Regions from separate parts of the Bradyrhizobium sp. USDA 4353 genome, predicted to be linked through region 2. Evidence: predicted binding sites of a transcription regulator. Region 2 holds the regulator's gene; each other region holds the start of a gene.
The links. Region 2 encodes PhoB, which activates phosphate uptake and scavenging genes when phosphate is short. Its sites were predicted from a motif close to TGTCATNNANCTGTCAT; they were not measured.
Positions count from the first base shown of each region.

Region 1: a site for PhoB is predicted at 6,937-6,953, ahead of phnC (phosphonate ABC transporter ATP-binding protein). Genes of this name have one in related genera too.
Region 3: a site for PhoB is predicted at 7,723-7,739, ahead of ugpB (sn-glycerol-3-phosphate ABC transporter substrate-binding protein UgpB). Genes of this name have one in related genera too.

Region 1 covers NZ_JBSSGB010000001.1:3,642,875-3,652,451, forward strand. The annotation lists gene ACVILH_RS16235 (ABC transporter ATP-binding protein) at 1-481, shown strand, start outside; gene ACVILH_RS16240 (ABC transporter permease) at 478-1,326, shown strand; gene ACVILH_RS16245 (acetamidase/formamidase family protein) at 1,388-2,311, shown strand; gene ACVILH_RS16250 (SDR family NAD(P)-dependent oxidoreductase) at 2,342-3,097, shown strand; gene ACVILH_RS16255 (mechanosensitive ion channel family protein) at 3,219-4,331, shown strand; gene ACVILH_RS16260 (DUF1045 domain-containing protein) at 4,334-5,035, opposite strand; gene ACVILH_RS16265 (alpha-D-ribose 1-methylphosphonate 5-triphosphate diphosphatase) at 5,040-6,227, opposite strand; gene ACVILH_RS16270 (chloramphenicol acetyltransferase) at 6,224-6,886, opposite strand; gene phnC (phosphonate ABC transporter ATP-binding protein) at 7,071-7,880, shown strand; gene phnD (phosphonate ABC transporter substrate-binding protein) at 7,956-8,888, shown strand; gene phnE (phosphonate ABC transporter, permease protein PhnE) at 8,983-9,577, shown strand, end outside.
Region 2 covers NZ_JBSSGB010000001.1:3,362,192-3,371,768, forward strand. The annotation lists gene pstC (phosphate ABC transporter permease subunit PstC) at 1-730, shown strand, start outside; gene pstA (phosphate ABC transporter permease PstA) at 735-1,610, shown strand; gene pstB (phosphate ABC transporter ATP-binding protein PstB) at 1,607-2,428, shown strand; gene phoU (phosphate signaling complex protein PhoU) at 2,460-3,176, shown strand; gene phoB (phosphate regulon transcriptional regulator PhoB) at 3,193-3,900, shown strand; gene ACVILH_RS14790 (trypsin-like serine protease) at 4,042-5,358, shown strand; gene ACVILH_RS14795 (HoxN/HupN/NixA family nickel/cobalt transporter) at 5,541-6,656, shown strand; gene ACVILH_RS14800 (NADH-quinone oxidoreductase subunit B family protein) at 6,670-7,686, shown strand; gene ACVILH_RS14805 (nickel-dependent hydrogenase large subunit) at 7,683-9,122, shown strand; partial or broken gene ACVILH_RS14810 (hydrogenase small subunit) at 9,358-9,577, shown strand, end outside.
Region 3 covers NZ_JBSSGB010000001.1:1,536,904-1,546,480, reverse strand. The annotation lists gene hpf (ribosome hibernation-promoting factor, HPF/YfiA family) at 18-620, shown strand; gene ptsN (PTS IIA-like nitrogen regulatory protein PtsN) at 953-1,414, shown strand; gene ACVILH_RS06890 (GNAT family N-acetyltransferase) at 1,830-2,336, opposite strand; gene ACVILH_RS06885 (BQ00720 family protein) at 2,475-2,738, opposite strand; gene ACVILH_RS06880 (Hsp20 family protein) at 2,797-3,222, opposite strand; gene ACVILH_RS06875 (sn-glycerol-3-phosphate import ATP-binding protein UgpC) at 3,358-4,437, opposite strand; gene ugpE (sn-glycerol-3-phosphate ABC transporter permease UgpE) at 4,556-5,404, opposite strand; gene ugpA (sn-glycerol-3-phosphate ABC transporter permease UgpA) at 5,404-6,285, opposite strand; gene ugpB (sn-glycerol-3-phosphate ABC transporter substrate-binding protein UgpB) at 6,352-7,668, opposite strand; gene ACVILH_RS06855 (CaiB/BaiF CoA transferase family protein) at 7,857-9,059, opposite strand; gene ACVILH_RS06850 (organic hydroperoxide resistance protein) at 9,205-9,577, opposite strand, start outside.

The DNA.
Region 1 (9,577 bases), 280 kb from region 2:
CACGATGCTCGGCCTGGAAATCCGCGGCGTACCGGCGGCCCAGGCCGAGGATCGCTGCCGCGCGATGCTCGACCAGCTCGGTCTGCATGGCTTCGCCGATCACTATCCATCGACCCTGTCCGGCGGGATGCGGCAACGCGTGGCGTTGGCGCGCACGCTGGTCAACGAGCCCGACGTGCTGCTGCTCGACGAGCCGTTCGCCGCGCTCGATTTCCAGAGCAAGCTGCTGATCGAGAATGACACGGTCGATCTGGTGCGGAAGGGACGGCGCTCGCTGCTGCTGATTACCCACGACATCGAGGAGGCGGTGTCGCTGGCCGACCGCGTGATCGTGCTGACCAAGCGTCCGACGCAGATCAAGGCGGTCTATGACATCGCGCTCGGCGCCGATCGTCGCGACGTGATCTCGGTCCGGCAGGCGCCGGGCTTCAGCCATTACGTCCGCAGCATCTGGGCCGATCTCGACGTGGTGCTGCAATGATCGCTGATATTGATGTGGCGCCGCCCACCGCCAAGGCACCGAGCGATCGCGCAGCTCCGGCACGGCGATGGCTCCGCCTGCGCAGCACGCTCGGGGTGCTCGCGACCCAGCTCGTCGTGCTCGCGGCGTTTCTTGCGTTCTGGGAATACGCGACGGGGCAGAACAAGGCGGCGGCCTTCATGTTCGGCTCGCCCTCGGCGATCTTCAAGTTCCTGTCGCAGATGGCCTTTGACGGCAGCCTCTGGCGCGACACCTCCGTGACGGGCCTCGAGACGCTGCTCGGCTTCTTCGTCGGCAACTGCATCGGCACGATGATCGGTCTTTCTCTTTGGTATTCGCGCTTCATCTCCCGCGTGGTCGAGCCGTTCGTGATCGCGCTCGGCTCGATCCCGATCATCGCGCTGGCGCCGATCATCATCATCTGGTTCGGCACCGGCCTGATCTCGAAGGTGGCAATGTCCACGCTGTCGGTCGTGATCGTCGCGCTCGTGACCTCCTACAAGGGCGCAACCGGCGTCGATCCCGACCAGATCAATCTGTTGCGCACCCTCGGCGCCTCCAAGTTCCAGATCTTCCGCAAGCTCGTGGTGCCGGCTTCGCTCACGGACATCTTCGCCGGGCTGAAGCTCACGGTCGGCTTTGCGCTGATCGGGGCCATCGTCGGCGAGTTCATGTCGTCATCGGAGGGCCTGGGGCACGCGATCTTCAAGGCTGGCTCGCTGTACATCATTCCGAAGGTGTTTGCCGCGCTGGTCGCGACGATCGCGCTGGCGCTGATTCTGACGTTTGCCGTCGGCAAGATCGAGCAGCTGCTGATGCCATGGCGCCGGCAGCTGCAACGGTGAGGCCCGGCGTTCAACATGAAGCATCACCAGAAACGTAACGGCAGACAAACAGGGAGTGATCATGTCAAAGCGCATCGGCAAGGCTGGCAATATCAAATACGCGCTCTCCGGCGATGATACGTTCATCGCGTCGGTCGAGCCCGGTGAGATCTTCGTCGTCGAATGCGCCATCAACGTCAATGATGGCACCATTCGCGCGCTCGGCCAGCAACTGATCGAAAGCGACGTGACGCTGCCTTACGTCAACGGCGCGACCGGTCCAATCGAGGTGCGCGGCGCCAAGGCCGGCGACATGCTGCGGCTCGACATCCTCGACATGGAGCTCGATCGCCTCGGCTTCACTGCGTTGTGGCCGGGCATCGGCATGTTTCCCGACTGGGTGCGGCGCAAGGAGTTCGGTATCCAGACCCGCGTCGTCGCCGTCGAGGATGGCCACGTGCTGTGGAACGAGCATGTGAAGCTGCCGGTGCGGCCGATGATCGGCGTCGCCGGCGTTGCGCCGGTGCATGGCGCGGTGCTCACGATCGACAATGGTCCGCATGGCGGCAATCTCGACGTCCAGGAGATCACGTCCGGCAATTCGGTGTTCTTCCGCGTCAACAAGGACGGCGCGCATCTCTTCCTCGGCGACTGCCACGCCATCCAGGGCGATGGCGAAGCCAACGGCATGGGCGCGATCGAGATCGCTGCGAACCTCACCGTCAAGGTCTCGCTCGACAAGGCGCCGGCGCGGCTGAATCACCCGCGGATCGAGACGCCGACACATATCTGCACGCTCGGCTGCGCGCGCCCCCTGGAGGATGCGATGCGGATCGCGTTCGAGGAGATGATCAACTGGCTGGAGGATGATTGGAAGATCCCGGCGGCGGAGGCCTACATGCTGCTCGGCCAGGTCGCCGAAGCCCGCTGCACCCAGGTGGTCAATCCGAAATACACCTACATCTGCAAGGTCAACAAGGCCTTGCTCGCCGGCTATCACGGCTGACGCCGTCCACTCGAAACGAAGGAGAACATCATGGATCTGGGATTGGCCGGCAAGAGCGTGCTGATCACGGGCGGCAGCAAGGGCATCGGGCTTGCGATCGCCGACTTGTTTGCTGCCGAAGGCGCCAACGTGGCGATCTGCGCCCGTGATGCGGAGGCCGTCAGCAAGGTCGTCGCGAAGCTCGCGGCAAAGGGTGTGAAGGCGTGGGGGCAGGGGATCGACGTCGCCGATCCCGTCGCTTTGAAGGGCTGGGTCGACGGTGCGGCCAAGGAGCTCGGCGGTGTCGACTGCGTGGTCTGTAATGTCAGCGCGTTGGCCGTCGGCGACACGGCCGAGACATGGGAGAAATCCTTCCGCGTCGACATGATGCATACCGTCAATGCGATCGCGGCGGCGGTTCCCTATCTCGAGCAGTCCAAGTCGGCCTCGATCAGCATCATCTCCAGCGTATCCGGCTTCGAGGTCGATTTCGCCGCGGGCTCCTATGGCGCGATCAAGGGCGCGTTGATCCATTATGCGAAGGGGCTCGCGCACCAGCTCGTGAGCAAGGGCATCCGCGTCAACGCGGTGTCGCCGGGCAACACCTATTTCGAAGGCGGCATCTGGCAGAACATCGAGAACGGATCGCCCGATCTGTTCAAGATGGCGATGGGCCTGAACCCGACTGGACGAATGGGAACCGCCGAGGAGGTCGCCTATGGCGTCGTGATGCTGGCGAGCCCGCTGGCCAGCCGAATCTCTGGAACCAACCTGATCATCGATGGAGCCTTGACCAAGGCGGTCTAGATTCGCCTCGCTGCAAGCTTGGAAGCCATGCGGCACGAGAATGCTGCACTGCGGCTAACGTCCGACTCTCCCGGCGGCCTCACGAGTTGAAGGCGCTTGAGGCCGCAAGGGAGAACACAGCATGCAGGCACTCGTGCAGCAACTGTCCGCACTGGTTCCGGACTGGATGATCGGGCCGGCTCTGATCATCGGCGCCATCACGGGCGCGCTGCTCGTCTACAAGGTCCTGCGCGCGCTGGTGAGGCGCGCGATCCGATCACGTCAGTCGATCCTGCTGCCGATCCTGCAGCGGACCGCGGGCCCTGCGCGGCTCGCGCTCTGTTTGATCGCGGTCGCTCTGGTGCTGCCGCTGGCACCGTTGAACGAGGGCTGGCGGCGTGCGCTCGCGCATCTGTTCGTGGTTTCGACCATCGCGCTGATCGGCTGGATCACGATCCGTATCGTCGACATGGTGTCGGCGCGCTATCTTCAGCGCTTTCGCGACGACATCACCGAGAATTTTCTCGCGCGTAAGCACGTCACCCAGGTGCGTGTCTTCAAGCGTGTGATCGATACCCTGATCATCATCGTCGCGGTCTCCGCGGCGTTGATGACGTTCGACTCGGTCCGGCAATATGGCGTCAGCCTGTTCGCATCGGCCGGCGCCGCCGGTTTGATCGTCGGTCTCGCCGCACGGCCGCTGCTCAGCAATTTGATTGCCGGCGTGCAAATCGCGGTGACGCAGCCGATCCGGATCGAGGATGCCGTCATCATCGAGAACGAATGGGGCTGGGTCGAGGACATCGCCTCGACCTATGTCGTGATCCGGCTGTGGGACTGGCGCCGCATGGTGGTGCCGCTGTCCTACTTCATCGAGCGCCCGTTCCAGAACTGGACCCGCGATGCGGCCTCGCTGATCGGCTCTGTGGTGCTGCATGTCGACTACGCCGCGGACGTGCCGCGCATCCGCAGGCGGCTGGAGGAGGTGGCCAAGGAGTCCAAGATCTGGGATGGCGCGGTGGTCAACCTGCAGGTGGTCGACACCAACGCGCGCACCATGGAGCTGCGGGCCTTGGTGAGCGCGCGCAATGCGCCGCAGGCCTGGGACCTGCGCTGCGAGGTCCGCGAGAAGCTGATCGCCTTCCTGCAGCGGGACATGCGCGAGGCGCTGCCGCGCGACCGCGCCGACATCTCGCCGCCGCTGTCGATGTTCAATCCGCAATCGCCGCCGCATTTCGCGACTGCGCCGAACTGACCTCAGCTCTCGGCGAGCGCCCAGCTATTGAGGATGCCGAACCGGCTCGTCGAGCTGGCTTGGCGGAATAGTGCGATCCGATCGATGGCGAGGCCGCGGAGATCCAGCTCGGCGAAGCGATCGCGCAGCATCGCAAGCACAGGCGCGCGCCGCTCGTCGGACAGCCGGCAGGTCAGCGTCATGTGGAAGCGGAAATCGTCCATGACGTAGGGATAGCCCCAGCGGTCGAGTTGCTCGCGCTGGCGCGGCGTCAGCATCTCCGGCTTGCGCCGGGCACGGTCCTCCGCGCTCATCGGCGCGCGAAAGGGCTCGAACGTCTCGACGCAGGCGGCGGCGAGGTGTTGCAGCTCCGCCGACGCTTCGCCGGGGATCACCGCGATGAAGCCGCTGATGGCATCGACGACGGGACGGATGACGGGAACGGCGCGGGGAGTTGCCGCGAAAGCAGCACAGGCGGCGGACAGCTCAGCTTCGGTGCGCGCATCGTGCAGCGGAAACGGCGCTTTGAGCGTGCCATGGAAGCCGTATTTCCGCGCGTCGGCGGTGAGCTCCGCCCAATCGGGCACAGCTTCGCGCACTTCGCTTGGGAACTGCCGTTCGTTGCCGGTCCAGGCGTCGTAGCCGAGAAGATCGGCGCCAAACGCGGCAAGCGCCGTGTCCCGCGCGGGCGTGTAGTAGATGGCGTAGCGCGGAAAGTTGGCCATGCCCTCACTCCGCCGCTGCTTCGCGCTGCGACGCGCGTGCGCTGAGGCGACCGGCGTCGGTGAGATGGACGAGGCGGCCGGCGGCGATCACGGCGACGACTCTCGGGCGCATAGGCAAGCTGTCATCGACGAGGATGATGTCGGCGCGCTGCCCGGGCGCGAGCGCGCCGCGGTCGGACAGGCCCGCCGCTTGCGCGGGGCCGGCCGAGATCAGGCTCCAGGCGCGGGCCAGCGGCAAAATGCCGTCGGCGACGAGACGATAGGCCGCGAGCAGGGGGGCTGGATAGTAATAGTCGGACGCGAGCACCGAGCACAGGCCCTTGGCGATCATGTCGCTGGCCTTGGTCCAGCCGGTATGGCTGCCGCCGCGCACGACATTGGGAGCGCCGAAGACGATCGCGTCGCCGCCTGCCGCGGCCTCCCGCGCGGTCTCCTCATTGACAGGAAACTCGGCGATTCCGACGCCCTGTCCGCGAAACGCCCGGCGCATCTCCGGGCTCTCATCGTCATGCGACAACATGCGGACGCCGGCCTTGCGCGCGGCCTCGGCGAGCCGAGCGATCGACGCCGGCACGGCATCGGCGCGGGTCACAATGCGCGCGACCAGGCGATCGAACTCGTCGCCGGTGAGGCCGGTGCGATCGACCATCCGCTGCCGCTTGTGCGGCTTGTCGAGGCTCGCGACCGTCGCGTCCATGTGGTCGTTGAACGCGAACAGGTCGATGCGTCGGGCGGCGAGTAGCTGGCCGATCTCGTCCTCGTCATCGAGATTGTAGGTCTCATGGCGGAGATGGAAGCGTGTGTCGGCCGCGAGCCGGGGCCGCAGATTTTCGATCGCCTCCAGCAGTTGGCGCGCATTGCCGGCGCTGCGCAGGCCCGGCTCCCACGACCATGTCGTCGCATGGAACACGGTGGTGATGCCGTTGCTGACGGCCTGCCGATCGCTATCGACCAGCGCGACGTCGATCGGGAAATCGACGCCGGCCCGCGGCATCATCTGCCGCTCGAACGCATCGCCATGGATGTCGACGATGCCCGGCAGCACCGTGAGGCCGGCGGCATCGAGATCAAGAGCGCCAGCACGTGTCGGGGCATCGAGCCGGTCGATCACGCCTTCGGACAAGGTCAGGGAGGTGTCAACGAGCTCGGAGCCGATCAGGCAGCGGCCGCAGGAGATGGAAATGTCGGTCATCGCGCGGCACTCTGCCGCAGCTGGCGTCCGCCGTCGAGAGCCGCCTCGTATTTGTCCAGGAAGGCGCCGATCTCGAGCTGCCGGAAATCCGGCAGCGCCGCGCGCAGCGTGTCGTGATCCCAGTCCCACCACGCGAGGTTGACGAGTCGTTGCTCGACCTCGACCGGAAAGCGTCGCTTGATGATCCGGGCGGGATTGCCGGCGACGATGGTGTAGGCGGGCACGTCCTTGGTGACAATAGCGCCTGCGGCGACCACGGCGCCGGTGGCGATGTTCCGTCCCGGCAGCACGATCGCGCCATGGCCGATCCACACGTCATGACCGATGGCGACGTGATGCTGCCTGCGCCAGGCAAAGAACTCCGCATCGTCGGCCTCGCCGGGGAAATAGGCGCTGGCGCGATAGGTGAAGTGGGCCTGGGTGGCGCGATGCATCGGGTGATTGCCCGGATTGATGCGGGTCATCGCCGCGATCGAGCAGAACTTGCCGATCGTCGTGTAGGTGATCTGAGCGTCGTTGACGACATAGGAATAGTCGCCCATCGTCACCTCGTGAAGGATGGTGCGGGCGCCGACCTCGCAATACGCGCCGAGCTGCGTCTCGTGGAGCTTGGCGCTGGGATCGACGGTGGGATCGATGGAAAGCGATTTGCCGGCCATGTCTTGCTCTATTCCCCTGGAGATCAAACAGAACCTGTAGGTCGCTCATCATGACAGTTGCATGACGCGTCAATGACGCAACGGCTGCCGATGTGGATGACGGAGTGAGCGTAAAAAGGCTGTCACATAACTGTTGAAACCAGACGCTAGCGGTAGGGGCAAAGCGAGGCGTCTGGAGAAGTCCATGCTGGTGGTCAATGGTCTGACGTGCCGTTTCGGCGCGAAAGCCGCGGTCGACAATGCGTCCTTCTCGGTGGCGCCCGGTAGCTTCGTCGGCGTGATAGGACGCTCGGGCGCCGGAAAGTCGACCCTGCTGCGCTCGATCAACCGGCTGAGTCCGATCAGCTCCGGACAAGTTCTGTTCAAGGATCTCGACATCACGGCGCTGCGCGGCCGCGAGCTGCGCCAGTGGCGCGCCCGCTCGGCGATGATCTTCCAACAGTTCAATCTGGTCGGCCGGCTCGATGTTCTCACCAACGTTCTGATGGGCCGCCTCGCCCAGGTCCCGTCCTGGCGCTCGCTGGCGCAACTGTGGCCGGCGGAAGATGTCGCGATGGCGTTGTCCGCGCTCGAGCAGTTCGACATGGCCTCGCTGGCCGCGCAGCGCGCCGATCAGCTCTCCGGCGGCCAGCAGCAGCGCGTCGCGATCGCCCGCGCGCTGGTGCAGAACCCCGAGATCATCCTAGCCGACGAGCCGATCGCCTCGCTCGATCCGCGCAACACCAAGATCGTCATGGATGCGCTGCTGCGCATCAACAAGCATTTTGGGATTACCGTGGTCTGCAATCTGCATTCGCTCGACCTCGCGCGGAGCTATTGCGATCGCCTGATCGGCATGGCGCAGGGGCGCGTCGTGTTCGACGACGTTCCGGCGGGGCTCACCGCGCAGATCGCGCGCGAGCTGTACGATCTGGAGGCAGACGAGGTGATGGATGGCGTCCGTCCCGTGCCTCCCGCAACCGTTCCGGCCTTCGGCGAAGCTGCCGTGGCCTGAGGCGTGAGTAACGCACGTTTCGGCCGTCGCTCGCTGCGGCGGCCTGACAGTATGAGCCCAAAAAGAGGATTTGCCATGATCAATCGTCGCATCATTCTGGCCGGCATTGCCGCGCTTGGCTTCGCCGGCTCGGCGTCCGCCGAGGATTGGAAGGCGAAATATCCGGAGCTGACCTTTGCGGTGATCCCGGCCGAGAATGCCTCCGGCGTGACCGAGCGCTGGACGCCGTTCGTCAACTATCTGTCCAAGGAGCTCGGCACCAAGGTGACGCTCCGCATCGCCAATGACTACGCGGCGGTGATCGAGGGGCAGCGCGCCGGCAACATCCACATCGCGAGCTACGGCTCGGCCTCCTTTGCCCGCGCGCGTCTGACCGGCGTCAAGATCGACGCCTTCGCCAACGACATCAACGCCGACGGCAGCACCGGCTATTACTCCGTGTTCTTCGTCAAGGCCAACAGCCCCTACAAGAAGGTCGAGGATCTCAAGGGCAAGAATCTCGGCCTCGTCGATCCGAACTCGACCTCCGGCAACAACGTGCCGCGTTTCGAGCTCAACAAGATGGGCGTGACCGACGCCGAGGCCTATTTCGGCAAGGTCGTTTTCGCCGGCAGCCACGAGAATGCGATCCTCGCGCTGGCCCAGGGCACCGTCGACGTCGCGGCCAACCAGTGGACCAGCGACAACGACTCGACCTTGGCGCAGATGCTCACCAAGGGCATGCTGAAGAACGCCGACGGCTCGCCGATGAAGAAGGACGACTTCCGCATCATCCACAAGTCGGCCCCGATCATCAACGGCCCCTATGCCTACAACTCCGATCTGCCCGCCGACCTGAAGGAGGCCATCGCCAAGGCGTTCTTCGAGGCGCCGACCAAGGACAAGGCGGCGTTCGACCGTCTCTCCGACGGCCAGAAGAAGGGCTTCCATCCGGCCACCACCAAGGACTGGGACGGCACGATCGACCTGATCAAGTTCGTCGACAGCCTGCGCAAGAAGGCGTCCTGATCGACGTCTCATCCAAGCGTGAGCCGGGTCGGGCATGACCCGGCTCCCGCCTTGACTGACGCCATATATTTCCAGAGAGAGCAGCACTCATCCGATGGCGGTCGCCGTTTCGATCCTGCCGAGCCAGCAGCTTGAGGCTTTGAACGACGCATATCGCCGGGCCGTCTCCCGCCGACGCCTGCGTCTTGCGGTCTCTGCGTTGGCGTTCCTGGCTGTTCTGCTCCTTGCGGCCATCGGCGCCGAGGTCAATCTGGCGACGCTGTTCACCTATTTCGGCAATTTCGTCAGCTATTTCGATCGCATCTTCACGCTAGATGACGGCCACCGCGTCTGGACCAATATCCCCGAGTGGTTCTGGGGCTTCAGGAAGTGGATCAAGCTGCTCGGTGAGACGCTGCTGATCAGCTATGTCGGCACGCTCGCGGGCATGCTGGTCGCGTTCTGTCTCAACTTCCTTGCCGCAGAGAACACCTCGCCGGCACCCTGGGTCCGGTTTACGGTCCGCCGGCTGCTCGAATTCGCGCGCACGGTTCCCGGCATCGTGTTCGCGCTGATCTTCGTCATCGCGTTCGGTCTCGGCCCTGTCGCCGGCGTGCTCGCGATCGCCGTGCATTCCAGCGGCGCGCTCGGCAAGCTGTTCTCCGAGGTGGTCGAGAATGCCGATATGAAGCCGGTCGAGGGTGTCAGAG
Region 2 (9,577 bases):
GATCTACGGCACGCTGGTCACGTCCTTCATCGCCATGCTGATCGCCATTCCGGTCGGTCTCGGCGTTGCGATCTTCCTGACCGAGCTGTGCCCGCAATGGCTGCGCCGCCCGATCGGCATCGCCATCGAGCTGCTCGCCGGCATTCCCTCGATCATCTACGGCATGTGGGGCTTCTTCGTGCTGGGCCCGTTCCTGGCCTATACGTTCCAGCCGTTCATGATCAGCCTCTGCGCCAACATCCCGGTGCTGCAGGACATCTTCGCCGGCCCGCCGTCCTATCTCAGCCTGTTCAACGCCTCGCTGATCCTGGCGATCATGGTGCTGCCCTTCATCACGGCGATCTCGGTCGACGTGTTCAAGACGGTGCCGCCGGTGCTGAAGGAAGCCGCCTATGGCGTCGGCTGCACCACCTGGGAGGTCGTCCGCAGCGTCGTGATCCCCTACACCCGCGTCGGCGTCATCGGCGGCGTCATGCTGGCGCTCGGCCGCGCGCTCGGCGAGACCATGGCGGTGACCTTCATCATCGGCAACTCGTTCCGGATCTCGTCCTCGATCTTCGCGCCGGGCACGACCATCTCGGCCGCGATCGCTTCCGAATTCCAGGAGAGCGACGGCCTGCACCAGTCGAGCCTGATCCTGCTCGGCCTCCTGCTGTTCGTTCTGACCTTCTTCGTGCTCGCCGCAGCCCGCTTGATGCTGATGCGGCTCGAGACCAAGGCGGGGAAATAAGCTCATGACTGCTGTCGACGTTCAGCCCACGCCCGTCAACCCGATCTACGCGCGCCGGCGCCGCACGGACATCATGGTCCGCGCGCTGTGCTTTGCCGCCGCCGCCTTTGGCGTCACCTGGCTGGCGCTGATCCTGTTCACGCTATTCTACAACGGCCTTGCGGGCTTCAGCCTGCAGGTCTTCACCGCCGACACCCCGCCGCCGGGCTCCAGCGACGGTGGCCTGCGCAACGCCATCGTCGGGTCGGTCATCATGACCATCATCGGCGTCGGCATTGGCGCGCCGCTCGGCCTGTTCGCCGGCACTTATCTCGCCGAATACGGTCGCAACGACCGGCTGACCTCGGTGATCCGCTTCATCAACGACATCCTTTTGTCGGCACCCTCGATCATCATCGGCTTGTTCATCTATGGCGCTGTTGTCGTGCCGATGGGCGGCTTCTCGGCCTTCGCCGGCGCGCTAGCTCTGGCGGTGATCGTGATCCCCGTCGTGCTGCGCACGACCGAGGACATGCTGCTGCTCGTGCCCAATCCGCTGCGTGAAGCGGCCTCCGCGCTTGGCCTGCCGCGCTCGCTGGTGATCCGCCGCATCGCCTACCGCGCCGCGCGTTCCGGCCTCATCACCGGCGTGCTGCTGGCGACCGCCCGCGTCGCGGGCGAGACCGCGCCGCTGCTGTTCACTGCGCTGTCGAACCAGTTCTGGAGCCTGAGCCTCTCCAAGACGATGGCGAACCTGCCGGTGACCATCAATAACTTCGTACAGAGCCCCTATGCCTACTGGAAACAGCTGGCCTGGAGCGGCGCCCTTCTGATCACATTGACCGTGCTGGCCCTGAACATCGGCGCGCGCATCCTCGGCGCCGAGAGGAGCTCGAAATGACCGACATGTCCGTATCCGTGAGCAGCCCGACGGCCGCCATTCCTCCGAAGTCGCTGCCGGAGGCGCCGGCCAAGGTGACCGCCCGCAACCTGAACTTCTACTATGGCGATCACCACGCGCTGAAGAACATCAATCTGTCGCTCGGCACCAACCGCGTCACGGCCTTCATCGGCCCGTCCGGTTGCGGCAAGTCCACGCTGCTGCGCATCTTCAACCGGATGTACGATCTCTATCCGGGCCAGCGCGCGGTCGGCCAGCTGATGCTGGACAACACCAACATCCTCGACCCCAAGCTCGATCTCAATCTGCTGCGCGCCCGAGTCGGCATGGTGTTCCAGAAGCCGACGCCGTTCCCGATGACCATCTACGAGAACATCGCCTTCGGCATCCGGCTCTATGAGAAGATCTCGAAGTCCGAGATGGACGACCGCGTCGAGAAGGCGCTGCGCGGCGGCGCGCTGTGGAACGAGGTCAAGGACAAGCTCAACGCCTCCGGCCTGTCGCTCTCGGGCGGCCAGCAGCAGCGCCTGTGCATCGCCCGCACGGTGGCGGTGCGCCCCGAGGTGATCCTGTTCGACGAGCCGTGCTCGGCGCTCGATCCGATCTCGACCGCCAAGGTCGAGGAGCTGATCCAGGAGCTCGCGGAGAGCTACACGATCGCGATCGTGACGCATAACATGCAGCAGGCGGCGCGCGTCTCCGACAAGACCGCCTTCATGTATCTCGGCGAGTTGATCGAGTTCGACGACACCAGCAAGATCTTCACCTCGCCGAGCGATCGGCGGACTCAGGATTACATCACCGGCCGGTTCGGCTGACGCCGACAGCATTGCCTTTCAGGAGATCATCATGGCCAGTGAACATACCGCCAAGGCGTTCGACAGCGATCTGCAGGATCTGACCCGCCTGGTGTCCGAGATGGGCGGGCTCGCCGAGCGGCTGATCGTCGACTCCGTCGATGCGCTGGTGCGGCGCGACGTGGCGCTGGGCCAGAAGGTGGTCGCCGGCGACGCCGAGGTCGACAAGCTGCAACGCATCATCGAGGAGCGTGCGGTGCTGACGATCGCCCGCCGCCAGCCGATGGCCGTCGATTTGCGCGAGATCGTCGGCGCCATGCGCGTCGCCACAGATCTGGAGCGCATCGGCGACCTCGCCAAGAACATCGGCAAGCGCGTCGCGGCGCTCGAGAGCGACTTCCATCCGCTCAAGCTGATCCGCGGCCTGGAGCACATGACCGACCTCGTTCAGTCGCAGGTCAAGACCGTGCTCGACGCCTATGCGGCGCATGACCTGCCGGCGGCGATGACGGTGTGGAAGGGCGACGAGGAGGTCGATGCCATCTGCACCTCGCTGTTCCGCGAGCTCCTGACCTACATGATGGAAGACCCGCGCAACATCTCGTTCTGCATCCATTTGATGTTCTGCGCCAAGAACATCGAGCGGATCGGCGACCATGCCACCAACATCGCCGAGACCGTGTTCTATATGATCGAGGGCCAGCAGATCATGGACAAGCGCCCGAAGGGCGACATGACCAGCTTCGCGACCACGATCCCCGGCAACTAAGAAAGACGATTGAGACATGGGCGCGCGAATTCTGGTGGTTGAGGACGAGGAGGCGCTGACGACGCTCCTTCGCTACAACCTCGAAGCCGAAGGCTACGAAGTCGAGACCGTGGCGCGCGGCGACGAGGCCGACACGCGGCTCAAGGAGCGCGTGCCGGATCTCGTCGTGCTCGACTGGATGCTGCCGGGACTGTCCGGCATCGAGCTGTGCCGGCGCCTGCGGGCACGGACCGAGACCCGGCAGCTGCCGATCATCATGCTGACGGCGCGCGGCGAGGAGAGCGAGCGCGTGCGCGGCCTCGCGACCGGCGCCGACGACTACATCGTCAAGCCGTTCTCGGTGCCGGAGCTCTTGGCGCGCGTGAAGGGCCTGCTGCGGCGCGCGAGCCCGGAGCGGCTGGCGACCGTGTTGTCCTATGGCGACATCGAGCTCGACCGCGAGAAGCGCCGCGTGGCGCGCTCGGGCCGGCCGATCGATCTTGGCCCGACCGAGTACCGGCTGCTCGAATTCTTCCTGGAGCATCCCGGCCGCGTCTTCAGCCGCGAGCAGCTGCTCGACAGCGTCTGGGGCCGCGACATCTATATCGACGAGCGCACCGTCGACGTGCATATCGGCCGCCTGCGCAAGCTGCTCAATCCCGGCCGCGAGCAGGATCCGATCCGCACCGTGCGCGGCGCGGGCTATGCGCTCGATGATCGCTTCGCCAAGTCGGAGCAGGCCTGAGGGATAAACGGGCTTGCGGGTGGAGCGGGGGTGATACCCGAGCGGCTCGGATTAAGGACAAAGCGGTCCGCTTTCCGCCACGCCGCCGCCGTCTTGATCGTGCCTGCTGAGCAGCCGATGTTTCGGTCTCAGCGGACGCCCTTGATCAAGACCCTTCTCATAAGTCTCGCCGTGCTGCTCGGCAGCCTCGCGGGCGCCACGGCCGCCGAGCTCGAGGACGCCGTGACTGCGGCGTCGAACGGACAGGCGGCAGCGGCGTTGCGCCGGTTGCAGCCGCTCGCCAGCAAGGGTGATGCGCGGGCGCAATTCGATCTCGGCTTCATGCAGGCCTTCGGCGTGGGCGTCGCACGCAACCAGGCCGAGGCGCTGGTCTGGTACCGCAAGGCTGCGGATCAGGGGCTCGCCATCGCCCAGCACTATCTCGGCATCGCCTATTTCAACGGCGAGGGCGCGGCCCGTGACCACGGCGAAGCCGCGCGCTGGTTCAACCGCGCTGCCGCGCAGGGCTTTGCCCAGTCGCAATACATGCTCGGCCTGATGATGCTCGATGGCCAGGTCATGTCCCAGGACGTCGTGCAGGGCTATGCTTGGCTGGTGATGGCCGGCCGCAACGGCGTCAGGTCGGCTGGCCGCGAGATCCAGCGTATCAAGCTCAGCGACGCACAGCGGCGTCAAGCCGAGCAGATTATCGCGGCGTGGCGGGCGAAGCCGGAATCGGCCGATGCCGGCATTGCCAATCCGCGCGCCGAGCAGCTTCTCGGGCTCGACCGGCATTTCGGCGACGTCGTCGATCCCACCTCCTGGCCGGCATCGTCGATCGGTGTCGTGACTCAGGCGCAATTCAGCTCGGGAGGCTCGTGCACGGGCACTCTGGTGGCGCCGCGCGTGGTGCTGACGGCGGCGCATTGCGTCTTCAACGGCCTCGCCCAGGTCAGCCCCGGCAACGTCCATTTCCTGGCAGGCCTGAACAAGGGAACCCCTGCCGCATCGTCGGTCGCCGACAAGCTGATCGTGGCGCCCGACTTCATCCCGACCCAGCACGACCAATGGTCGACCGACCGCTCGCCGGCCGATTGGGCGCTGATCATCCTGAAGGATGCGCTGCCCTCGAAGCCGGTGCCGGTGAAGTCGGTCAGCCGCGACGAGCTCGCGGCCGCGACCAAGGCCGGCACGATCTCGGAGATCGGCTATGGCCAGGAGCGGCGCTATTCGCCGACCGGGCAAAGGAATTGCAGCGCCGGCATGACCCGGGACGGCCGTCTGCTGACCGTGCATTGCCTCGCCAATTTCGGCTATTCGGGCTCGCCGATCCTGGCCGAGATCAACGGCGAGCCGGCCGTGGTCGGCATCTTCTCGGCGTTCCACGAGGAGACCCGCCTGATGTTCGCCGCGCCCGCCAGCCAGTTCGAGGCTGCGGTGCGGCGCGAGATCGCGGCGCACAGCGCCTCGGCGCGGTGAAGCGCAGGCAGGAAGAGAGTTGGTCGTCGGCTGGTCAATGTTTGAGCTTGACCGGATAGCCGGTTGCCAAGCGAGGAGATCAATCCGGGTTCGACCAGGCCGCGAGGATTGATTCGAGCGGGATTTGCGCGCGGGAGCGCGAGGCTTGCCTTTTGGCGCGGGTCTTGCTCTCCTGTCCGAGTATGACGATTTTGCCAATTGATCATCCTCGGCCCGCCGCCGCGCTCGCGGCCCGGCTCCGCACGGACCGCGCGCGCAGCGTGGCGCTCGTGGCCGGCCTCGTGCTCGCCAACGCGCTCGCCTGGGCCTGGGCGTTCGCGCTCTATGCCGACCGGCCCGCCATCGTCGGCACCGCGCTGCTGGCCTGGCTGCTCGGCCTCCGCCACGCCGTCGATGCGGACCATATCGCGGCGATCGACAACGTGGTCCGCAAGCTGGTGCAGGACGGCGACAGGCCGCGCGCCGCGGGCCTCTACTTCGCGCTCGGCCACTCCAGCGTCGTCGTCATCGCCACCATCGTGGTGAGCCTCGTCGCCGGCGCCGATCTGCTGAGCGAGGACAGCACCATCCGCGCGATCGGCGGCACGATCGGCACGTCAGTCTCCGCCGGCTTCCTGCTATTGATTGCCGTCGCCAATCTGATCCTGTTCGTGAGCCTCTGGCGCAGCCCGTCTCATCCGCATGCCGATCACGAAGCGGCCAGCAATGTTGGGCGCGGCTTGCTGATCCGGCTGTTGCGACCGGTGCTCCGCGTCGTCTCGCGCGCCTGGCACATGTATCCGCTCGGCTTCCTGTTCGGCCTCGGCTTCGACACCGCCAGCGAAATCGGCCTGCTGAGCCTGTCCGCCACCGAAGCCGCGCGTGGCGCGAGCCTCGCCCATGTGCTGGTCTTTCCCGCGCTGTTTGCGGCGGCGATGGCCACCGTGGATACCGCCGACAGCATGCTGATGGTCGGCGCCTATCGCTGGGCGCTGACCGATCCCGCGCGCAAGCGGCGCTACAATCTGGTGATCACCGGCGTGTCGGTCGCGATTGCGGTGGTGATCGGCGGCGTCGAGGCTGTCACGCTGCTGGCGCCACAGTTGGGCTTCACCGGTGCATGGGCCGACCTCGGTGACGAGATCGGCAACCTCGGCATCGTTGCGATCGGCCTGTTCGGAGTGATCTGGTTCGGCGCGATGCTGTTCAACCGGCGGCAGCGCGGTTCCGAGCCCGCCGGCGGCGCAGCGCTTGCCACCGTTGGGACCGGAGCGCTAAACCCGCCGGAGACACAGGGCGCAACGCATCAGCTCGGATAAGGCAGGACCCACGATGGCCGGCTCGGAGGGAATGACCAGGATGCTGTGGCTGCAGGGCGCGAGCTGCGGCGGCTGCACCATGTCGATCCTGGAGAGCGGCGCCTCCGGCTGGTTCGACGAACTGCGCCAATCCGGCATCGACCTGATCTGGCACCCGTCCGTCAGCGAGGAGACCGGCGACGAAGTCGTCGAGCTTTTGGACGCGATCCGCGACGGCCGCGAGCGGCTCGATCTCCTGGTGCTCGAAGGCTCGGTGGCGCGCGGACCCAACCTGAGCGGCCGCTTCAACATGCTCGCCGGCACCAACCGCTCGATCTATCACTGGCTGCTCGATCTCGCGCCGCTCGCCGACTACGTCGTCGCGGTTGGAAGCTGTGCGGCTTACGGTGGCATTCCCGCAGCCGGGATCAATCCAACTGATGCGGTGGGGCTGCAATTCGAGGGCAGCGATGCGGGTGGCGCACTCGGCTCCGGCTTCCGCTCGAAGCGCGGACTGCCGGTAATCAACGTCGCGGGCTGTGCGCCGCATCCCGGCTGGGTGATGGAAAGCTTGTTGGCGCTGACATCAGGCGACCTGACAGCCGGTGGGCTCGACGCCGTCGGACGTCCGACCTTCATCGCCAACCATCTCGCGCATCACGGCTGCTCGCGCAACGAGTTCTACGAGTTCAAGGCGAGCGCGGAAACGATGTCGGAGCGCGGCTGCCTGATGGAGCATCTCGGCTGTCGCGCGACGCAGGCCGTCGGCGACTGCAATCAGCGCTCCTGGAACGGTGGCGGCTCCTGCACCAAGGGCGGCTACGCCTGCATCGCCTGCACCTCGCCGGGTTTCGAAACCACGCAGAACTATCTGCAGACGGCCAAGCTCGCCGGCATTCCTGTGGGACTTCCGACCGACATGCCCAAGGCCTGGTTCGTCGCGCTCGCGGCGCTGTCGAAATCGGCGACCCCGCGTCGCGTGCGCGTCAATGCGACCGCCGACCACGTCGTGGTGCCGCCGAGCCGGTCGGGCGACAAGCGCAGTCCATGACGCGGATCACCGTCGGCCCGTTCAACCGCGTCGAGGGCGACCTCGAGGTCCGTCTCGATATCGAGAGTGGCCGCGTCGCGCGCGCCGAAGTGACGGCGCCGCTCTATCGTGGCTTCGAGCAGATCCTGGAAGGACGGCCGCCGCTCGACGCCCTGGTGATCGCACCGCGCATCTGCGGCATCTGCTCGGTGTCGCAGTCGATCGCCGTCGCCGCCGCGTTGCGGCAGGCGATGGGAGTCGTGCCCGCGCCCAATGGTGTGCTTGCGACCAACATCGCGCACGCCGCGGAGAATGCCGCCGATCACCTCACGCACTTCTACATCTTCTTCATGCCGGACTTTGCCCGCGACGCCTACGCGTCACACACTTGGCACGGTGCGGCCGCCGAGCGCTTTACCGCAACGAAGGGCAGTGCTGCACGCGAAGCGCTGCCGGCGCGGGCGCGGCTGCTGGAGATCATGGGCGTGATCGCCGGAAAATGGCCGCACAGCCTCGCGTTCCAGCCCGGCGGTACGACGCGCGCCATCGAGCTCGGCGAGCGCATTCGGCTGAACGCGATTGCAGCTTCGTTTCGCGGCTTTCTCGAACGTGTCGTGTTTGCCGATAAGTTGGAGAACGTGCTCGCCTTGTCGTCTCCTGATGAACTCGACATTTGGCGCGAAGGACGTGGTGGCGACTTTGCGCATTTCCTTCGGCTGGCTGATGCGCTTGCGCTTGCGGATCTCGGCAAGGGGCCGGGGCTGCTGATGAGCTTCGGCGCGTATCACGATGCTGACGGTGCGCGTTTCCGCGCCGGCCTTCGCGCCACCGACGGACAGGTCGGCATGCTGCCGTCGGATCAGATCACCGAGGACGTCTCGCACGCCTGGATGCGGGAGACACCGCGCGATCCGGCCGAGAGCCGCACCGAGCCGGATGCCGACAAGCCTGACGCCTATAGCTGGTGCAAGGCGCCGCGGCTTGCGGGAGACCCGGTCGAGGTCGGCGCAGTGGCGCGGCAGGCCGTCGATGGACAGAAGCTGATCACGGCATTGCTGTCCGACAGCGGCAGCAATGTCCGTAATCGCGTCATCGCCCGGCTCATCGAGACGGCTCAACTTGCAGTCTCGATCGAAGGCTGGATCAAGGCGCTGCGTCTCAACGAGCCATTCTGCGAGACGAGCGGCGAGGCGGCGGATGGCAACTACGTTGGCCTCGTCGAAGCCGCCCGCGGCAGCCTTGGTCATTGGCTCGCGGTGCGCTCCGGCCGCATCGCGCGCTACCAGATCATCGCGCCGACCAGCTGGAACTTCTCGCCACGCGATGCCGACGGCATCGCCGGCCCGCTCGAGCAGGCGCTGGTCGGAACCGAGGTCGGCGAGGCCGGCGCGCGCGCCGTCAGCATCCAGCACGTCGTGCGATCGTTCGATCCGTGCATGGTCTGCACCGCGCATTGAGCGCATCGCAGCACGCACGCAGAGAGCGGAAACTAGCTTATCGGGTGCAAAGCGCGTGATTTCCGATATCCGGCCGATCCGCAATCCCGAACTGTTTATTGATCAACGAGCCTCAACCCAACCATCTGGAATCATTATGATTCAAATCCAGCACTGATGCTGGCCCGCATCTTGCTGTCCCCTCTCGCCAGATCGCGATCGGATGATCGCCAACGCGATATCGGGGGGAGGACTCATGGGCGCGACGACGGAAACTTTTTACAGCGTGATCCGGCGCCAGGGCATCACGCGGCGCAGCTTCCATAAGTTCTGCAGCCTGACGGCGACGAGCCTCGGGCTTGGTCCGCTGGCCGCGACACGCATCGCCAATGCGCTGGAGACCAAGCCGCGCACGCCTGTGATCTGGATGCATGGCCTCGAATGCACCTGCTGCTCGGAGAGCTTCATCCGTTCGG
Region 3 (9,577 bases), 1.8 Mb from region 2:
ATGAATCGAGGCGACACATGACCCTGCGGATTTCCGGAAAGAGCATCAGCGTCAGCGAAGCGCTGCGCGGCCGCGTCAGCGAGCGCACCGACGAGGTCTTACGCAAATATTTCGACGGCAATTATTCCGGCCACGTCACGCTCTCCAAGGACGGCTTCGGGTTCAAGACCGATTGCGCACTGCACCTTGATTCGGGAATTACGCTCGAGGCCGAATCGAATGCGCAGGATGCCTATGCCAGCGCCGACCAGGCGCTGCTGATGATCGAGAAGCGGCTGCGCCGCTACAAGAGCCGGCTGAAGGACCGCTCGGCGCGCAAGACGCACGCGGCCAACGCCGCGCTCGCCGGCCTCGACGGCGCGGTGCTCGATGCGCCGAGCTATGTGATCGAGGCGCCCGCCGAAGGCGACGAGGAGATCACCGGCTACAATCCCGTCATCATCGCCGAGAACACCACCGCGCTGAAGCGCCTGTCGGTGTCCGAAGCGGTGCTCGAGCTCGATCTTTCGGGTGCGCCCTGCATGGTTTTTCAGCACGGCTCCAGCGGGCGGGTGAACATCATCTATCGCCGCGCCGACGGCAACATCGGCTGGGTCGATCCGCCAGCCGTGAAGCCGTAATCGTACGGCCGGGGCTGCGCGGTCCCCGTTGCGCGAGCCGAAAACGGGTTCCTGATCAGGTGGTTGGCGGAGCGCTTGCGACGTCACGCCACGGTCGCGCGGCGGTGCCGCGCGACGGGCCGGCGCGTTGGTGCCTTCAGACCGCCATGCTCTGGCGATCTTTAAGGATAGGCTGCGGGAACATGCTTGTGGGAGTTGGCACCGCCGTTGCGTTGGGGTAGAAGCGCCTCGCATTGGACACGGGGTAAGCCCGTCTGCCGCCTCAGCTTCTTGACGCCGGTCTGTCCCGACTTACTTCGCACACTGACGGTTCAATCACCTCGGAACGCCCTATGCCGATTACCGATCTGGTCGCACCCGAGGCGATCTTGCCGGCTTTAAAGGTTATCAGCAAGAAGCAGGCGCTCCAGGAGCTGGCGGCGCGTGCGGCTGCGCTGACCGGGCAGAACGAGCGCAGCGTGTTCGAGGTGCTGTTGCAGCGGGAGAAGCTCGGCACCACGGCGGTCGGCTACGGCGTCGCCATCCCCCACGGCAAGCTGCCGAAGCTGGAGAAGCTGTTTGGCCTGTTCGCTCGGCTGGAGCGGCCGATTGATTTCGAGGCCATGGATGGCCAGCCGGTCGATCTCGTGTTCCTGCTGCTCGCCCCCGAAGGTGCCGGCGCCGATCACCTGAAGGCGCTGGCGCGCATCGCGCGCCTGCTGCGCGACCAAGACGTCGCCAAGAAGCTGCGCGCGTCGCGCGATGCCCAGGCGATCTATTCGGTTCTGGCCCTGCCGCCGGCCTCTGCGGCCTGAGGTCGCTTCTGCGGCTTGATACCCGCTTCTTCGCCTGCTCCCAGCGCGTGCTGCGTTCCCGCACCATCGCCTCATGCTGAGACTTCGACAATCACCAGTCTGTCCGTTCCCTCCCCCCTTGTGGGGGAGGGTCAGGGAGGGGGGTGGCCCAGGATGCTGCACGTAGTTGGAGAGCACCGCCGGTGCAATCGAGCGATGCGTTCCTAGACCAAGAAATTCTTTGTCCTTCGCTTCAACAACATGTAGCTGACGCCGAACTTAGTCAGCGCTGCTGAAGCGATCCGCCAGGCCATCGTCGATCGCGCCCGCGGCTACCCCCCTCCCTGACCCTCCCCCACAAGGGGGGAGGGAACGGAGAGAGCAGAGTTTGTCGACATCTGGAGCGTAATGCGACGTCGTACAAGCGCATCATGCACTAGCTCAAGGGCTTGATCAGATAGCGCACCGTCTTGGTGCCGTCGTGGATGCTGGCTGTCGCCAGCGGCACGAAGCCGAGCGCAGCGTGGAAGGCATCGGACTGCGGATTCGGCGGTTCGACATTGACCTCGCAGACGAGGCGCTGATGAGCTGCCGACTGAGCATCACGAGCGAGCTGCTCGTAGAGCAGGCGCGCGAGTCCTCGGCCGCGCGCTGTCTGCGCCACGACGATCCGGTCGACATAGATGAAGCGATCGTAGCGCGCGCAAAACCAGCGATAGTTCGGACTGGCGTAGTCGGCGGCTTCGTCGAGCGCGATAATCAGTGCATCGGCTTCGCCGATCCGCCACGCGCGCCATGCCTGCCCGATCAGATGTGCGAGCGCATCGGGCGCCAACCAGGACAACTCGGACGCATGCGCATTGTTGAGCGCGAGGAGGGCGGATGACAGCGAATCATCGGCTCGCAACTCGGCTGTGCTCACCGGTGTGACCAACGAACCCATGCTTGGCGATCGTCCTGATAAGAAAAAAGGGCCGTCCCCTGGCTTGGGGACCGCCCTCGTATCAGTGCATGATCCGCTTGGGTCTCACAACAACGGCGTCTCGCGAGACGCCGTTGCGCGCGTGACCTCCGGCCTCGCTTAGTGCACGCTCACGGCCTGGAGCTCATGGCTCCATGCGTTCGCAATCGCGGCTTCGCGGCTGTCGGTGAGCATGATCGGCGTGCCGTCGGCGGCATGCAAGGCGAACAGCTTCAGTCCCGGCGCGATCTGCGGCGCTTGCGGAAACAGGCCCGGCACGTCTTCGGAGCGGATCTGCTTCACATAAGCGATGTGGCCCTCGCCCAAGGTCGCCAGCGACTCCACGGAGACGGGGGATTCCGACGCAACATTACCTTCAGTCATGGTCTCGACTCCTTCTGAGACTCAAGCGGTCGAGTCCGCTACTCGTTCCATCAAACCATTATTCGTGTTCATTGATCGCTATTGTCTTAACGATCCGCTCAGGTTCGGGCCTGGCCAGATCGACCGACAACAGCCCGTTCTTCAGATCCGCACCGAGCACATGCATTCCCTCCGCCAGCACGAAGGTGCGCTGGAAGTGGCGCGCGGCGATGCCGCGATGAATGTATTGCCTGGTCTTGTCGTCCTGCTGCCGGCCGCGGATGACGAGCTGGTTTTCCTCAATGGTGACATCGAGTTGGTCGCGGGTGAAACCCGCCACCGCCAGCGTGATCCGGAGCCGCTCGGGCTGGCCATTGGTACGTTCGAACCGCTCGATATTGTAGGGCGGATAACCGTCGGCACCTTTGACGACGCGGTCGAGCACGCGCTCGATCTCGTCGAAGCCCAGGAGGAACGGGCTGGAGAGCGAAGGAACACGAGACATGGTTTACAAAGTCCTCTCGAAGCGACTTTGACGTTTCGGGACCCGGATGGCATCCCTTGAGCAGCAATATGGGCACGATCCCAGGCACGTTCAAGCACCTGAAGCTTCCGGGAATCAGTCAGTCTGTGGAAGGGCTTAAGCCGGCAGCCTTTGCCGCCCATCGGCCGAGAACAGATGCAGCTTGGCCCGCGGCGCCACGGCGCGGATCCTGGCGCCGATCTCCGGCGCCGTGACGCCGGGCAGCCGCACGATGACGTCATTGGCGGTGGCCGTCAGGCGGTCGTCGCCGCCCCCGTCCTGCCGCGAGCCGTAGACGTAGGTTTCGGCGCCCACATGCTCGATCGCGTCGACGCGAAGGTCGAGCCCGACGCCGCCGGCGGGCACGGTGTCGCCGAGTTCGAAATCCTCGGGACGGATGCCGAGCTGGCCCGCTTCCGCCGGAACCGCGTCGGCACCGTGCAACTGTGCGCGCAGGTCATCGAGCGGCATCAGGTTCATCGGCGGCGCGCCGATGAAGGAGGCGACGAAGGTGGTGGCCGGCTTCTGATAGATCTCCAGCGGATTGCCGATCTGCTCGACCTTGCCGCCGTTCATCACCACCAGGATGTCGGCCAAGGTCATCGCCTCAAGCTGGTCATGGGTGACGTAGATCGCCGTCGTGTTGAGCCGGCGCTGCAGCTTGCGAATCTCCACCCGCATCGCGATGCGCAGCTTGGCGTCGAGATTGGACAGCGGCTCGTCGAACAGGAACACTTTCGGCTGGCGCACGATGGCGCGGCCCATCGCCACGCGCTGGCGCTGGCCGCCGGAGAGCTGGCGCGGCTTCCGCTGCAGCATGGTGCCGAGCTCGAGGATGCGTGCGGCCTCCTCGACCCGGGTCTTGATCTCGGCTTCCGCCATGCCGCGATTGCGCAAGCCATAGGCCATGTTGTTGTACACGGTCATGTGCGGGTAGAGCGCGTAGTTCTGGAACACCATCGCGATGTCGCGCTCGGCCGGCTCGATCGCATTGACGACGCGGCCGCCGATATCGATCTCGCCTGACGACACCGTCTCCAGCCCGGCGACCATCCGCAGCAGCGTGGATTTGCCGCAGCCGGACGGGCCCACCAGCACGCAGAACTGGCCGTCGCCGACCTCGAAGTCGATGCCTTTGATGGCCTCGAAGCCGCCGGGATAGACCTTGCGGACGTTGCGGAGCGTGACGTTGGCCATTGTGGTTACCGGTGATGCGTGAATGGCGAATAGGGAGTAGCGAAGAGGGGCGGAGAGAGATGAGGTTCAGGCGGCAGCGCAACCCTATTCGCTATTCGCCATTCGCTGCTCGCCCCTCTCACTTTTCCGTCTCCACGAGGCCCTTCACGAACAAGCGCTGCATGAAGACGACGACCGCGACCGGCGGCAGCATGGCCAGTACGGCGGTCGCCATCGCGAGCTGCCATTCTGCGAGCTCGTCGGTGGTGGTGAGCATCTTCTTGATGCCGATCACGATGGTCTGCATCGAGTCCTTGGTGGTGATCAGCAGCGGCCAGAGATACTGGTTCCAGCCATAGATGAACTGGATGACGAACAGCGCCGCCACCGTCGTCATCGACAGCGGCAGCAGCGTGTCCCAGAAGAAACGCAGTGGACCTGCGCCGTCGATGCGCGAGGCCTCCAGCAGCTCGTCGGGAATGGTCATGAAAAACTGGCGGAACAGCAGCGTGCCGGTGGCAGAGGCGATCAGCGGCAGGATCAGGCCGGCATAGGTGTCGAGCATGCGCAAATCGGCGACGACCTTGTAGGTCGGATAGATGCGGACCTCCACCGGCAGCATCAGGGTGATGAAGATGATCCAGAACGCGGTCTTGCGAAACGGAAAACGGAAATAGACGATCGCGAACGCCGACAGGATCGAGATCAGGATCTTGCCCACGGCGATGCCGATGGCGGTGATGAAGGAGTTGGCCAGCAGCACGCCGACCGGCTGGTTCATGAAGCGCGAGCCGCCGACGAACACCGCGCGATAATAATTCTCCAGCATGCGGCCACCAGGCGCCAGCGGCAGGTTGCCGCTGACGACGGTCGCCGCGTCATAGGTTGAGGCGATGAAGGCGACATACACCGGGAAGGCGAAGATCACGATGCCCAGCGAGAGCACGAGGTAGGCGACGAGATCCCGGAGCGGACGATGCTCGACCATCAGTACTGCACCTTGCGCTCGACATAGCGGAACTGGATCGCGGTCAGCGCGATCACGATCACCATCAGCACGACCGATTGCGCGGCCGAGCCGCCGAGATCGCCGCCGAGCCGGCCGTCGGCGAACACCTTGTAGACCATCGTCGTGGTCGAGCCGGCCGGACCGCCGCCGGTGACCGCGTCGATGATGCCGAAGGTCTCGAAGAACACGTAGACGATGTTGACCACGAGCAGGAAGAAGGTGGTCGGCGACAGCAGCGGGAAGATGATGGTCCAGAATCGCCGCAGCGGACCCGCGCCATCGATCGCGCCGGCCTCGATCACGCTCTTCGGGATCGCCTGCAGGCCGGCCAGGAAGAACAGGAAGTTGTAGGCGACCTGCTTCCACACCGCGGCCATCACCAGCAGCACCATCGCATGGGTGCCGTTGAGCATCGGATTCCAGTCGAAGCCCATGATGCGCAGCGGCCGCGCCAGGGTGCCGAGTGTGGGGTGGAAGATGAAGAACCAGAGCACGCCGGCGATCGCGGGCGCCACCGCATAGGGCCAGATCATCAGCGTCTTGTAGACGGAGGCGCCCTTGAGGTTCTTGTCGGCTTGCGTCGCGAACAGCAGCGCGACGCCGAGCGACAGCACTGTCACCAGCGAGGAGAACACGATCGTCGTGCCGATGGCGGTGTAATATTCCGGCTGAGCGAACAGCGCCTGGTAGTTCTCGAGCCCGACGAATTCGGAATTGAGGCCGAAGGCGTCCTCGCGCAGGAAGGATTGCCAGATCGCCTGGCTGGCTGGCCAGTAGAAGAAGATCAGCGTGATCGCGAGCTGCGGTGCCAGCAGCAGGTAAGGCAACAGCTTGCCGTTGAAGACGACCGACTTTTCCATGGAGCGCGCTGCGAGAGGGATAAAGGCGAGGCTTCCCCTTGGTACGGGGAAGCCTCTGTCACGGACTTACTTGGCCGTTTTCTCGAAGGTGCGCAACATCGCATTGCCGCGGGCAACGGCGGAGTCGAGCGCTTCCTTAGGCGTCTTCTTTCCGGCCAGCGCCGCCTCGATCTCCTCCGACCAGACGTCGCGCATCTGCACCATGTTGCCGAAGCGGAGGCCGCGCGAGTTCTCGGTCGGCTCCTTGTTGGTGAGCTCCTTCAGCGGCGTCTGCAAGGTCGGGTTCTTCTCGTAGAAGCCGTCCGCTTTGGTCTTCTCATAGGCCGCCTTGGTGATCGGCAGGTAGCCGGATTCCTGATGCAGCTTGGCCTGGCGGTTGGTGTCCGACAGGAAGGTGAAGAACTTGGCGACGCCCTTGTACTCGTCGGCCGTCTTGCCGCCCATCACCCACAGCGAGGCGCCGCCGATGATCGAGTTCTGCGGCGCACCCTGGGCCTCCGGGTAGTACGGCATCGGCGCGGAGGTGAAGTCGAACTTCGCGGTGTTCTTGGCGGTGGCGTAGTAGCCCGACGAGGTCAGGAAGATCGCGCACTCGCCGGAGCCGAAGCGGCTCTCGGAGGCCGAGCCGCGACCCGAATAGTCGTAGGTCTTGTCCTTCTGCAGCTCGACGAGGTTCTGAAGGTGCTTGACGTGCAGCGGGCTGTTGAACTCGAGCACCGTATCGAAGCCGTCGAGGCCGTTCGCCTTGGTGCCGATCGGCACGTTGTGCCAGGCGGAGAACTGCTCGATATTGGCCCAGGACGCCCAGGCGTTGGAGAAGCCGCAGGTGTCATGCCCGGCCGCCTTCAGCTTCTTGGCGGCGTCGAACACCTCCGGCCAGGTCTTCGGGATCTCGGCGACGCCGGCCTTCTTCAGCTCGTCCTTGTTGATCCACATCACCATCGAGGACGAGTTGAACGGGAACGACAGCATGTCGCCCTTCGACGTCGAGTAGTAGCCGGTGATCGCCGGCAGATAGGCCTTGGGATCGAACGGCTCGCCGGCGTCCTTCATCAGCTCATAGACCGGCTTGATCGCGCCCTTGGCGCTCATCATCGTGGCGGTGCCGACCTCGAAGACCTGCAGGATGTGCGGCGCAGTGCCGGCGCGGAACGCGGCAATGCCGGCATTCATCGTGTCGGGATAGGCGCCCTTGAAGGTCGGGACGACCTTGTAGTCGCTCTGCGACGCGTTGAACTCCTCGGCGAGCTTGTTGACGATGTCGTTGTTGCCGCCGGTCATGGCGTGCCACCACTGGATTTCAGTCACTGCGAGTGCGGGCGAAGCAGCAAAACCAAAGGTGGCCGCAACGGCAGTCGCAGCAGCGATTTGTCGAAATGACATCAAAAAGATCCTCCCATGAACGTCATCGGTCGTGGCGGCCGTTAACAGCGCCGCATGACAGTTTTGTGAATGTATAGACGTATGACCAGACGTAGGAAAGCGGCGCGCCGTGCGGCCGCGAGAAGCGGTCAATTGCATCTCTCGACCGCCGCATCGTGGTGCGATGCGGCGGTCGCGCGTAGGCAGGATCAGCGTTTCCGTTCCGTGCAGACGGTTCCCGCCGCCTGTAGCGCTTCTATCTCGCTCGGCGTGTAGCCGAATTCGCTTAGCACTTCCGCGGCGTGCTGGCTGTATTTCGGCGGAGTGGAGCGCAAGGTCGGCTTGGTGCGTTCGAGCCGGATCGGCGAGGCTACGCCCTTGTACCAATCCTTCTCGATGACATCGCCGCGGTAGAGCGTATGCGGATTGGTCAGCGCCTGATCGATCTTCTGCACCGGTCCGGCTGGCAGGCCGGCGGCGAGCAGGCGGTCGCACAGCGGCTCGGCCTCGAACGCGCTGAACACGGCCGCGAGCTCGGCGCGCAGCGCCTCGCGATTGGCGACACGGTCGCGGTTGCGCGCAAAGCGCGGATCGGTGCCGAGCTCGGGGCGGCCGATTTCCTTGGCGAGCTTGCGGAACGTGCCGTCATTGCCGACGCCGATGAAGATGTCGTCGGTCTTGGTCGGGAAGATCGCGTAGGGCACGAGGTTCGGATGCTCGTTGCCGGTCAATGATGGCGGCTTGCCATGCATGAAGTAGTTGGCGGTGTGCGGATGCATGATCGCCAGGCCTGTCTCGTACAGCGTGACCTCGAGGAACTGGCCTTGTCCCGAACGCTGCCGTTCCGACAGCGCCATCAGGATGCCGATCGCGGCATAGAGACCCGTGGTGATGTCCACCAGCGGCACGCCGATCCGCATCGGGCCGCTCTCGGGCGAGCCGGTCGCCGCGATCATGCCGGTCATCGCCTGGATGATCGCGTCATAGCCGGGATTGCCGCCGCGCGGCCCATCGGCGCCGAAGCCGCAGATGCGGCAGTGCACGAGCTTGGGGAATTTCTCGCGCAGCACGTCGCTGCCGATGCCCCACTTCTCGAGCGTGCCCGGCTTGAAGTTCTCGATCAGCACGTCGGCGGTCTCGAGCATCTTCAGCAGCACCACGCGGCCACCCTCGGAGGCGAGGTCGAGGCCGATCGAGCGCTTGTTGCGGTTGATGCCGACGAAGTAGGCCGCGTCCTCGTCGTGGAACGGAGGGCCCCAGTCGCGCACCTCGTCGCCGGCGGGCGGCTCGACCTTGATCACGTCGGCGCCGTGGTCGGCCAGGATCTGCGTGCAATAGGGCCCGCCGAGCACGCGCGTGAGATCGATCACGCGCAGGCCGGCCATGGCGCCGGGAGCAAATGGGAGTGTCATGGACATCGCGAGGTTGGTTGCAACTCGCGGTCATTAAGCATTGCTGCGCCACCTGCGCAAACCGGCTCGCGCGAATGCAGCCCTCGCGGAAAAGCGAGGGCTGTATGGCTGTGCGCGGCAATCTGCCGCGTCGCAGAATTCAGGCTCAGACGACGGTCAGCTTGACGTCGACATTGCCGCGGGTGGCGTTGGAGTATGGGCACACCTCATGGGCCTTGGCGACCAGCGCCTCGGCGTCCGCCTTGGCGAGGCCAGGCAGCGAGACCGCGAGCTCCGCGGTGATGCCGAAGCCGCCTTCCGAGCGCGGGCCGATGCCGACCGTCGAGGTCACCGACGCATCGGCCGGAACCTTCGGGCCGCCCTGCGACGCCACGAACTTCATCGCGCCGATGAAGCAGGCGGCATAACCGGCGGCGAACAGCTGCTCCGGATTGTTGCCGGCGCCACCGCCACCGCCGAGCTCCTTCGGGGTGGCGAGCTTGACGCTGAGCGAACCGTCGAGGGTGGCCGCCTCGCCG